2 regions of the Pseudactinotalea sp. genome follow, and region 1 is predicted to be linked to the other one. Evidence: predicted binding sites of a transcription regulator. Region 1 holds the regulator's gene; the other holds the start of a gene.

Region 1 (5,883 bases):
TCGGTCTGATCGCACTGTGCCTCGGTGTGTTCGTGGCGTACCCGATCGTCCTGATCGCCGGTGTCTTCGCCTACCGAACGCTGTCCGGCCAGCAGGTCGCGCCGGCCTGATCGCCGCGTGTGGCGGGGCGTGAATGTGCGCCCCGCCACCGTGAGTCCCGCTCCTGCGTCCTGACGATGTCGACATGACGGAGGCACAATGACCGAGCAGCCGCCGGCCGAGCCGGACCCTGCCGCGGCTGGCGCGCGGGACGAGGCGCCTGCCACGTACGGTCCGGCTCCTGACCCGCGCGGCGCCTATCCCGGCCCCGACGAGGGCGGGTTCGTGCCGCCGTCCGACCTGACTCCCGATGCCTACGGGCCGCCCGGACCGGGTTACGAAGTCGACGACACCGACCGGCCGGAGGGTCCAGCGCGCGGCGGACGTCTTCGACGGCTCCTGAGCCGTCTTGCCGGTCGCTGACGCAGCCCTTCGTCAGTCGACGGTCACGAAGTCCACCAGCTCCTCGACCCTGCCGAGCAGGGCGGGGGAGAGGTCCTTGTAGTCGCGGACCTGTCCGAGGATCCGCTTCCAGCCGGCCGCGATGTCGGCCTGGTTCCTGGCGGGCCAGCCCAGCGCACGCAGCGTGCCGACCTTGATGTCGGTGCCGCGCGGCACGTGGGGCCATGCCTCGAGCCCCACGCGGCCGGGCAGCACGGCCTGCCACACGTCCACGTACGGGTGGCCGAGCACCAGCACGCCCGGGAACCGGGCCATCACGTCGTCGGCGATCCGGGTCTCCTTCGAGCCGGGAACCAGGTGATCCACGAGAACGCCGACGCGGCGCTTGCTGCTCGGCCCGAACTCGGTGAGCCGATCGACCACGTGATCGACGCCGTCGAGCATCTCCACGACCACGCCCTCGATCCGGAGGTCGTCGCCCCACACGCGCTCCACGAGCTCGGCGTCGTGGCGGCCCTCGACCCAGATGCGGGACGCGCGGGCGACCCGGGCGCGGGCATTCGACACGGCGACAGAGCCGCTGGCGGTGCGGGCGGTGCCGCTCGCTCGCTGCTGCGGTCGCGGTGCGACGAGCCGGACCGGCTTGCCGTCCACCCAGAACCCGGCGCCGAGCGTGAACGTGCGGGTGCGTCCGTTGCGGTCCTCCAGCACCACCACGTGCTCACCGCCGCTCTTCTCCACGCGGACCACGGCGCCCACCCAGCCGCTCGTGACGTCCTCCACCACGAGACCCCGCTCTGCGGGGACATCGGTGGTCTGGGGCTTGCGCGCGCGGTGCGGGTCGTGGGAGAGGACGTCGGAGCCGTAGCGGTCGTGGGTCACGGTGCGTGACGTTACGCACGCACGAGCCACATGTGTGGGAGGCGCCGCGTAGAATTGGCACTCGGACCGGGCGAGTGCCACCGGTCGTGACGTGCCCGGGAGGAGGCGAGTCGATGGAACGGCAGGACAGACAGCTCGACGTGCTCCGCGCGATCGTGCAGGACTACGTCCGCAGCCGCGAGCCCGTCGGCTCCCGCAACCTCGTGGAGCGGTACAACCTCGGCGTCTCGCCCGCCACGATCCGCAACGACATGGCCACGCTGGAGGAAGAGGGCTACATCGCACAGCCGCACACCTCCGCCGGGCGGATCCCCACGGACAAGGGTTACCGAGCCTTCGTCGACCGGATCAATGTGGTCAAGCCACTCTCCACCGCGGAACGGCGCGCGATCGCCGAGCTGCTGGACTCCGCTGTGGACCTCGACGACGTGCTCGAACGCACCGTGCGGCTGCTCTCGCAGCTGACGCAGCAGGTCGCCGTGGTGCAGTACCCCTCGTTGCGCCGCTCGGCGCTGCGGCACGTGGAGCTGGTGCCCGCCGGTGCGCGGCGGCTGATGATCGTCATCATCACCGACACCGGGCGGGTGGAGCAGCGCTCCATCGACCACGACGTGCAGGTCGACGACACGTTGCTCGCCGAGCTGCGGGCGCGACTCAACGCGGCCGGCGTCGGGCGGCGTATGCCCGAGCTCGTGCGTGCCTTCGGCGAGATCGTCGCTGCCTTCCCTCCCGAGGACCGTGCGCTGGTGACCGAGATCACCGAGGTGGTCACCGACACCCTCTCGGAGGAGGTCGAGGAGCGTATCGTCATGGCAGGCACGGCGAACCTTGCCCGTGCCGACGTCGACTTCACCCGCACCATCTCGCCCGTGCTGGAGGCGTTGGAGCAACAGGTCGTGCTGCTTCGCCTGCTGACCGAGATGGGCGAGGAGTCGCCGCTGGCGGTGCGTATCGGCGCTGAGACCCACAACGAGGGGCTCAGCGAGACCGCTGTCGTGGCCGGTGCCTACGGAACATTCGGCGATGGCAGCGGGTTCGGCCAGGTGGGCGTTGTCGGTCCGACCCGGATGGACTACCCCTCCACCATGGCCGCGGTGAGAGCGGTGGCGCGGTACCTGTCCAAGATCCTGGCGTCCTGACGCCACCGACGAACGAGCAGACGAGACGAGAAGCGTGACGACGGACTATTACGAGGTGCTCGGCGTGTCCCGGGAGGCCTCTCCCGACGAGATCAAGCGCGCCTACCGCAAGCTGGCGCGCCAGTACCACCCAGACGTCGCCGGCCCCGATGCGGCCGACAAGTTCAAGGAGGTCAGCGCCGCGCACGAGGTGCTCTCCAACCCCGAGAAGCGGCGGATGTACGACCTCGGCGGCGGCACCTCCGGGATGCCGGGCGGTGGCGCCGGCTTCGGCGGGTTCAGCGACATCTTCGAGTCGTTCTTCCAGGCCGCCGGGGGCGCGGGAGCCAGCCGCGGGCCGGCATCCCGCGTGCGGCGCGGTCAGGACGCGCTGATCCGGATCGACGTCGACCTCAGCGAGGCCGCGTTCGGCGTGGCCAGGGAGATCACGGTCGATACCGCCGTGGCGTGCCAGGTCTGTCATGGAAGCTGCTGCCGGCCGGGCACCGGACCGCAGACATGCCCGGAGTGCCAGGGCCGTGGGTCGGTGCAGCGTGTGGCGCGCTCGTTCCTCGGCAACGTCATGACCACCGCCCCCTGCACGGCATGCGGGGGCTTCGGCACGGTGATCCCCGATCCCTGCCCCGAGTGCTCCGGCGAGGGCCGTGTCCGCAGCCGCCGCACCATCACGGTCAACGTGCCACCGGGCGTGGACACCGGTACCCGCATCAAGCTGAGCGGCCAGGGCGAGGTCGGCCCCGGTGGCGGGCCGGCGGGTGACCTGTACGTGGAGGTGCGCGAGCTCAAGCACGCGGTGTTCACCCGCCGCGGCGACGACATCCACTGCACGGTGGAGCTTCCGATGACCGCGGCTGCGCTCGGCACCGTGGTCACCATGGACTCCCTCGACGGCGTTCAGGAGGTCGACATCAAGCCGGGCACGCAGCCCGATGACATCGTGACGCTGCGGGGTCTCGGTGTGGGACACCTGCAGGCGTCCGGCCGCGGCGATCTGCACGTGCACGTGCAGGTGACCGTCCCCACCCGGCTCAGTCCCGAGCAGGAGAAGTTGCTGCGGGACCTCGCCACCGAGCGTGGCGAAGAGCGTCCCGACCCGCGAATCTCACCGGTGAAGAGCTCGGTGCTGCGCAAGCTCCGAGACACCTTCGCCGGTCGGTGAGCGCCCCCGCATGACCGCACCGGTGTTCGTGGTCCAGCCGGGTGAGCTCGCCGGTGTGCGTGCCGGAGCCTCCTGGACGCTCACCGGGCCCGAGGCCCGTCACGCGGGCTCGGTGCAGCGCCTTCGCGCCGGCGAACCGATCGAGGTGGTCGACGGCGTAGGGACCAGGCTCCGAGGTGAGGTCACCGAGGGATCGGGACCGGCCGCCGTCGTGATCTCCGTGCTCGAGGTGAACCAGGAGGAGCGGCTCCTGCCGCGACTGACGCTTGTGCAGGCGCTCGCCAAAGGCGGGCGCGACGAGATGGCGATCGAGGCGGCGACGGAGCTCGGCGTCGATGCGGTGCGGCCGTGGCAGTCGGAACGGTCGGTCGTCCAGTGGCGCGGAGAGAAGGCGGCCAAGGGCGAGCAGCGCTGGCGCTCCCTGGTGCATGCTGCGAGCAAGGTGGCACGGCGGTCGTGGCTGCCGGAGGTGCTGCCGTTCGTGCGCGGCGCCGCGATGGTCGACACGGTCGCCGAGGCCGTGGCAGGGGGAGCGGTGGTGCTGGTGCTGCACGAAGTGGCCACCTCGCCGCTGGTCGACGTCCCGCTCGACGGCGTGGATGAGGTCATGATCGTCATCGGACCCGAGGGCGGGATCAGCGACGGCGAGATCGACGCTGTGGTGGGCGCGGGTGCGCGCGCGGTGCTGCTCGGCCCGAACGTGCTCCGCAGCTCCACCGCCGGGCCTGCTGCCATGGCTGTGCTCGCGTCCCGACTCGGCCGGTGGAGCTGACTGGTTCACCCGCCCACTGCGGAAGCGAGGGAGCCTTCATGCTTCGCGAGCCATTCTTGGCGGCGGAGGATGACGTCGCCTATGCCGTCATTCCACATCCGTCTCCAGCCGCCGCCCAGGGTGTCAGCGCGGCGCTTCATGCCGTGCCAGGAGAGCTCGGCGATCTCTCGCGAGACGGGGAGCAGCCGGCGCCGGCCGTCATCATCCAATCCGTACGCGTCGACCAGGAGCGCGCCGCGCGCGAAGGGGTCGACGGCACTGACCGCTTCCTGCCGATCGCTCGGGTGCATCCAGGGCCCCCACCACAGCAGGAGATTTGCCACCTCCTCGACACGCGCAGCTGGTCGCGCGAGGTCAAAGTCGATCAGCGCGGCGGCCTCGTCGTCCCGGAACACGACGTTCTCAGGCGTGATGTCTCGATGTCCGATGAGGGTAGCGGGACCTGCTGAGGGAAGCCGCGGGGGATCGGACGCTTCGACGGCCCACGCGGGGACCCCGACCTGCTCCGCAGCATCGTCGTAGAGCCGCAGCAGGCGGGCCACGCTCTCGGCTCGACTGTCGTCACCCACCCAGGCCGGCCAGGGGCGTCCGGCAACCTCCCCAGGGACGAAGGTGAGGACCTCACGCCCTTCGCCGTCGGTACCCAGGTACCGGGGCGCGTGACTGAAGCCTCGGCGCTCGAGCTCCTGGAGGAGCTGGTGCACTCGTGTAGACGATGGACTGGCCGGTCGTCGCACCGTCGGACCCTTCCGCACCAGGCCCTCAGTGACGTCGCCGCCGATGAGGGGGATTTCAGGATCTTCGGGCTGTGGCTCTATGAACGGCATCCGTCCACGATGGCATGCGGTCACGGCAGGTTGTGCCGCGCTGTTCCCACGCGCCGAAATCGGTCGAAATTGAGGCGAGGGATGTCGGTGCCGGCACGTAGCGTCAGGGACCGATGATCGAGACGCCCGCCAACCCCGAGTTCACGCCCGCGGACAAGGTGTCGCTGCGGGCTGCCACCAGGCCCGACGACCCTGCCCGGCGATTGGACTGGCGTCGGCTCCGTCGCCCAGCGGCCGTGGTCGCGCTGGTCACCCTCACGCTCGGGGCGCTCGGGCAGGTGCTGGGTACCGCCGCGGCTGGTCGACTGGCCGAGAACGCGACGCTCGCCGGCCTGGGTCTGCTCGCCGTGTGCGTGGTCGGCGGAGCGTTGCTGGATGGCACGGGCCAGGTGATCTGGGCCGGTGTCGTGGACCGTGCGGAGGGCAAGCTGCGAAGCGACCTGCTCGATGCGGCGCTCGCACAGCCGCTGTCGGCACTCTCGGAGCAAGCTGTCGGCGAGGTGCTCGACCGGGTCGACGACGCCACGCACGCGGTTGGGACGCTGGTACGCCGGCAGCTGTGGGGTGCCGGCCGTACCGTGGCGGGCACGGTGCCCATGTGGGTGGTGGCCGGACTCACCTGGTGGCCGGCATGGATCCTGTTCCCGCTGCTGGCGGTGATCG
Region 2 (5,883 bases), on a different contig from region 1:
GCCTCGGGCGTGGTGACCCGCAGACCGCCGCGGAACTCGCTGCTGATATCGAGCCGGTCGAGCATCGCGCTGATCTGCGGGCCACCGCCGTGCACCACCACGGGCTTGAGCCCGACGTACCGGAAGAACCGCACGTCCTCGGCGAACGCCTGCTCCAGCTCGGCATCGATCATCGCGTTGCCGCCGAACTTGATGACGATGATCGCGCCCGCGAACTGCTCAAGCCACGGCAGCGCCTGAATCAGCACCTCGGCCTTCTGGTGCGGGAACAGGTCGGTCTCGGTGTTGAAGGAGAAGTCGTCTGAGGTGGTGTCGCTCATGTGGAGTAGGCGCTGTTCTCGTGGACGTAGTCGTGCGTCAGGTCGTTGGTCCACACGGTGGCGGTGTGGTCGCCGGCATGCAGATCGATGAGGATGCGGACCTCGCGGTCACGTGCCAGATCGACGCTCTCACGCGGCTCGTGGGCTCCCCCTGCCCGACACACCATCACGCCGTTGATCGACACATCGATGGACTCGGCGTCGAACGCCGCGACCTCGACCGGGACCGTGCCGACCTGCGCGAGGATGCGCCCCCAGTTCGGGTCGTTGCCGAAGATCGCGGTCTTCACGAGCGCGGACCGGGTGACGGCGCGGGCAACGGCGACCGCGGCGTCCTCGCTGTCGGCCCCGACCACCTCGACCGCGATGTCATGGGACGCCCCTTCGGCGTCGGCGATCAGCGCCCGCGCGAGCTCGGCACAGGCGGCCGTGACCGCATCGGTGAGCTCCTGCGGGCTGGGGGTGACGCCACTGGCGCCGGACGCGAGCAGCACCACGGTGTCGGAGGTCGACATCGCGCCGTCGGAGTCGATCCGGTCGAAGGTGAGCCGGGTCGCGTGACGGAGCGCGGCGTCGGCCGTGGCGGCATCCACGCTGGCGTCCGTGGTGAGGACCACGAGCATCGTGGCGAGTGCCGGAGCGAGCATGCCGGCACCTTTGGCGATGCCGCCGACCGACCAGCCCTCGCGCGAGGTGTGCGCCTGCTTGGGGACCGTGTCGGTGGTCATGATCGCCTCGGCGGCGGCTGCACCGCCCTCGCTGCTTAGCGCAGCCGTGAGCGGCTCGATGCCGGCCAGCAGCACCTCGATGGGCAGCCGCTCACCGATCAGGCCGGTCGAGGCCACGAGCACGTCGGCTGCGGACACCTGGAGCGCCTGCGCCACGGCCTCCGCGGTGCGATGGGTGTCGAGAAACCCCTCCGGCCCGGTACACACGTTGGCGCCGCCGGAGTTGAGCACGATCGCGTGCGCGACGCCGTCACCGATGACCTGGCGCGACCAGGTGACCGGGTGCCCGACCACCCGGTTGGAGGTGAACACCGCAGCGGCGGTGCGCTCGGGCCCGTCGTTGACGACGAGCGCGAGGTCGGGCTTGCCGGAGGCCTTGAGGCCGGCGGTCACGCCGGCAGCCCGGAAGCCCTGTGGGGAGGTCACGGTCACGGGTGGAGTCCTCTCAGGGTGCGACGGCCGTCGTCGGCAGTCCCACGGTCTCGGGCAGTCCCAGTGCGAGGTTCATCGACTGGATCGCGCCCCCGGCGGTGCCTTTGACGAGGTTGTCGATGGCGCACACGGTCACGACTCGGCCGGCCTTCTCGTCGACCGCGACCTGCACGAGCGCCGTGTTGGCGCCGGTGGTGGCACCGCTGGTGGGCCACTGCCCCTCGGGCAGCAGGTGCACGAACGGCTCGTCGGCGTAGTACGCCTCCCAGGCGGCCCGAACGGAGGGCGCCGAGACATCGGCGGCGAGCGGCGCCGTCGTCGTCGCGAGAATCCCCCGGGAGATGGGGACCAGGACCGGCGTGAAGGAGATCCGCACGTCGGAGGCACCGGCGGTACCGAGGTTCTGCGCGATCTCGGGGATGTGCCGATGACTGCCGCCCACGGCGTACGGGACCGCGTTGCCGGCGGCCTCCGAGGCGAGCAGGTGGGTCTTGGTCGCCTTGCCGGCGCCCGAGTACCCGACGGCGAGGACCGCGACCAGGTCCGTGGGGTCCACGAGCCCGGCCGCGACGCCGGGCTGCATGCCGAGCGTCACGGCGGTGACGTTGCAGCCGGGCACGGCGATCCGTGTGGCGCCGGCGAGCGTCTCGCGCTGGCGGGTCCGGGTGGAGTCGGCCTCGTCCCCTGTGCCTCCGACGATCAGCTCGGGCAGGCCGTAGGTCCAGGTGCCGGCGTGCTCGGAGCCGTAGTACTCACGCCAGGCGGCGGGGTCGACCAACCTGTGGTCGGCTCCGCAGTCGAGGATGAGCGGGCTGGAGCCCAGCGCCTCCAGGTCGGCCGCGATGGCGCCAGAAGCGCCATGGGGCAGCGCGAGGATGACGACGTCGTGCCCGGCGAGCGCCGACGCCTCGGTCTTCGCGAAGGTCCGGCCAGCAAGAGCGGGGTGCGCGGCAAGGTGCGGATGCGCCGACGCCACGGGCTCGCCCGCGTTGGTGAACGCGGTGAGCGCACCGATCTCAACCTCGGGGTGGTCCAACAGGAGCCGGAGAGCTTCGCCGCCGGCATAGCCGGACGCGCCGGCGATCGCAACACTTACAGTCACCTGCATAACTATACAGAATCAGGAAGCACGACTCTTCCGATGTCGTAGACCAGGCGAGCCTCAGCCCGCCTGAGCACGGGGTGGATCGAGAGGTGGTCGAGTACGAGGACCCGCGAGCGCCTCGCCCAGGGTGCTGCCGCGGCGAGATCCGCGGCTGTCGCACCACGCCTCCGGGACCTGACACGTCACCGCCAGACTCTTAGCACTCTCCGGTCGAGAGTGCTAATATCGAGGTTGCCTCCAGGGGCCTGATGCCCCCGGGGCACGATGCCATGACCGGACGCCGCACAGGGCGGACGTCCTGGACCGAAGGAGGTGGTGGTTGTGGCACTGACCTTTGACCCCTTTCGTGAGATCGACCGAGTAACGGCACGACTCCTCACCGGCGACGGCACATCCCGCGCCGCACGATGGATGCCGATGGACCTGTTCAAGGTCGAGGATCGGTACGTCGTCAACGTGGACCTGCCCGGCGTCGATCCCGGCTCGATCGACCTCGACATCGACGGCAACACCCTGACGATCAGCGCCGAGCGGACGATCGGAACGACCGAGGGAGCACGGTGGCTGGCGCAGGAGCGCCCGGCCGGCCGGTACACGCGCCAGCTCAGCCTCGGCACCGATCTCGACCTCGACAGCATCCAGGCCTCCTACGAGAACGGTGTGCTGTCGCTGACCATCCCCATCGCCGAGCGTGCGAAGCCTCGCAAGATCGCGGTCGAGCACACGGTGCAGCGGCAGGCGATCGCGCCCGAGGAGTCCGCCCAGCCGACAGCCGGTGGCGCGGGCTGACCCCGTGCGATCGACGGTCTCCCCGGGGCGTCCGTGGTCCACGGACGCCCCGGGTGGCGTCGAGTGCCGGCATGGCCTGGAAAGATGTCGCGCATGCGAACGTTCGTCCAGGGAATCGAGGTCTCCGACTACCCCGAGGTACCGCCGGAGACCGAGCGCGGCAAGGCGCTCCGGGTGACCGAAGTCGGTGAGGACGTGCTGCACCGCCGCAACGCCGACGTCACTGCGGAGATGTTCGGGAGCGAGGAACTGCGCACGCTCGTGGACGACATGTTCGCGACCATGATGCTCGCCGAGGGCGTGGGGCTCGCGGCCAACCAGGTGGGCGTCGACCTGCGGCTGTTCGTGTACGACCTGCCCGACTCCGACAACGACAGCCGACACGTGGGCCACATCTGCAACCCGGTGATCGAGGTCGACCCCGACGGCGGCACGAACGAGCACGAGGAAGGTTGCCTGTCGGTGCCCGGGCCGGGCTCGGAGCTGTTCCGCCCCTCGCGTGTGGCGGTGACCGGCTCCGACCTCGAGGGCACGCCGCTGCGGCTGGAGGGGACGGGCTACTTCGCGCGCTGCCTGCAGCATGAGACCGACCACACCAACGGTCGCCTCTACATCGACCTGCTCGCCAAGCGCGAGCGCAAGCGCGTGCTCGCCGACATGCTCGAGCTGCGCGACAAGGTCATCAAGCGCCGCACCAAGCTCACGAAGGAGATGGGCTTGGAGCCGGTGGCCTACCCGGACGAGCCCCCGAGCGGACGCTGACCGCCCCGGACACCCCGAGGGCGCCGTCGTGCGCTGATCAGCGATAGCGCACGGCGAGGCACCCGTTGGGGACCGGTGCTGTCGTCGCGCCCGAGGGCACGGCATCCTCGTCGTTCTCGGCCACGAGCCCCACGGTGTGCCGTTGGTCGCTGACCCGGAGACCGGCGCCCCCACCGCCGCTGCATCCGGCCATCGGCGACTCGGCGACGATGAGCAGGCAGATGCCGCCCTCGTCCGAGGCTCCCAAGTAGAACGACACAGCCTCGTCGCCGAGGTCGGCGAGCAGGCGGGTCGTCGACTCGTCGACATTGCTGACGATCTCGAGCTGGTCGGCGGCGAGCACATCCTGCTCCGTCTGCGGCTCGTCGAGCAGCCCTTGTGGCTCGCAGGCCGGCGAGCCGTCCGAGCAGCCGGTCACCGCCATCACGAGCAGCGACAACGACGCCACGACCGAGCCACCTCGTCGGAACCCCATGCTCGCGACTCTACCGACGCAGCGAGAGGTCCAGGCGGCGCAACGCGGTGAAGGTCGGAGCGAGGGCGTCGTCGAGGCCGGCGAACACCGGGCGCAGCCGGGCGTAGACGCCGGCGTTGTCCGGGATCGGCTCGACCGTGCGGGCGATCGGCGTCGCGGCGGCGGGCGCGTCGAGGTCGCCCACGAGCCCCAGCGCGAGCATGCCGAGGATCGCGGCGCCGTAGCTGGAGCCCTGCTGGCCGTCAGGAAGATCGATCGGGAGGTCGAGGGCGTCGGCGAGCAGCTGCTGCCACAGCTCACTGCGCATCACTCCCCCGGTCGCCCGCACCTCGCTCACATCGAGCCCGGCGGCGCGCATCGACTCCAGCACCAGCGCCAGCTGCAGCACCACTCCCTCGAGCGCGGCGCGTAGCAGGTGCTCGCGACGATGGTCGCGGGTCAGGCCTACGTAGCTGGCGCGAGCGAGCGAGGTCCACCGAGGTGCGCGCTCGCTGAGCAGCGACGGCACCATCAGCAGCCCGCCGCTTCCCGCCGGCACCTGTGCGGCCTGCGCGAGCAACTCGATCTCGGCACCCTCCCCGAGGTCCGGGGCCAGCGACTCCAGCGCCCAGCGCATGACGATGCCACCGTTGTTGATCGCCCCACCGACCACCCACAGACCCGGCGCCAACGCGTAGCAGAACACCCGCCCCTGCGGGTCGACGGCCGGGCGGTCCACGACCACGCGCAGAGCACCGGACGTGCCGAGCGAGCACGCAGCCATGCCGGGCCGGACCGCCCCGACGCCGAGATTCGCGAGCGGGCCATCGCCGGCACCGACGACCACCGGCGTCCCTGACGGGAGCCCGACCGCGGCGGCCGGCTGCTCCGCCAGCCCCACCACGTGCGTGGTGGGCACAAGCACCGGCAGCTGCCCCGCATCGACCGCGGCGACCCGCAGCGCCTCGGCATCCCAGTCGAGGGCCTCAAGGTTCATCAACCCGCTGCAGGAGCCGATCGAGTGATCCATCACCCACGCATCGCACAGCTGCAGCAGCAGGTACTCCTTGATGCCGCACCAGCGAGCAGCACGCCGGCACAGCTCGGGCTCGTTCTCCGCGAACCAGGCCAGGCGTGGCAGCGGCGACATCGGGTGCACCGGTGTGCCGGTCCGGCGGTGCAGACCAAGACCCGCCGGGTCGGCGCGGAGCCGCTCGGCCTGCGTCTGGGATCGGGTATCGGCCCACGAGGTGACGGCCGTGAGCGGGCGACCTGCGCCGTCGAGCGCCATCA

Evidence for each region. The regulator HrcA, encoded in region 1, represses chaperone genes, less so after heat shock. The targets are predictions, from matches to a motif close to TTNGCACTCGNNNNNNNCGAGTGCNAA.
Region 2: ACOJSN_RS22075 (Hsp20/alpha crystallin family protein) is a predicted target of HrcA. The motif match lies at 2,782-2,808, and genes of this name have one in related genera.

What each region holds. Positions count from the first base shown of each region.
Region 1 is NZ_JBMDXJ010000085.1:12,979-18,861, reverse strand. It holds gene ACOJSN_RS03970 (hypothetical protein) at 1-110, shown strand, start outside; gene ACOJSN_RS03965 (hypothetical protein) at 199-462, shown strand; gene ACOJSN_RS03960 (DUF3097 domain-containing protein) at 475-1,323, opposite strand; gene hrcA (heat-inducible transcriptional repressor HrcA) at 1,437-2,462, shown strand; gene dnaJ (molecular chaperone DnaJ) at 2,497-3,621, shown strand; gene ACOJSN_RS03945 (16S rRNA (uracil(1498)-N(3))-methyltransferase) at 3,632-4,393, shown strand; gene ACOJSN_RS03940 (phosphotransferase) at 4,399-5,097, opposite strand; gene ACOJSN_RS03935 (ATP-binding cassette domain-containing protein) at 5,334-5,883, shown strand, end outside.
Region 2 is NZ_JBMDXJ010000489.1:13,154-19,036, reverse strand. It holds gene argB (acetylglutamate kinase) at 1-320, opposite strand, end outside; gene argJ (bifunctional glutamate N-acetyltransferase/amino-acid acetyltransferase ArgJ) at 317-1,480, opposite strand; gene argC (N-acetyl-gamma-glutamyl-phosphate reductase) at 1,494-2,582, opposite strand; gene ACOJSN_RS22075 (Hsp20/alpha crystallin family protein) at 2,907-3,374, shown strand; gene def (peptide deformylase) at 3,468-4,136, shown strand; gene ACOJSN_RS22065 (hypothetical protein) at 4,174-4,611, opposite strand; gene ACOJSN_RS22060 (gluconokinase) at 4,622-5,883, opposite strand, start outside.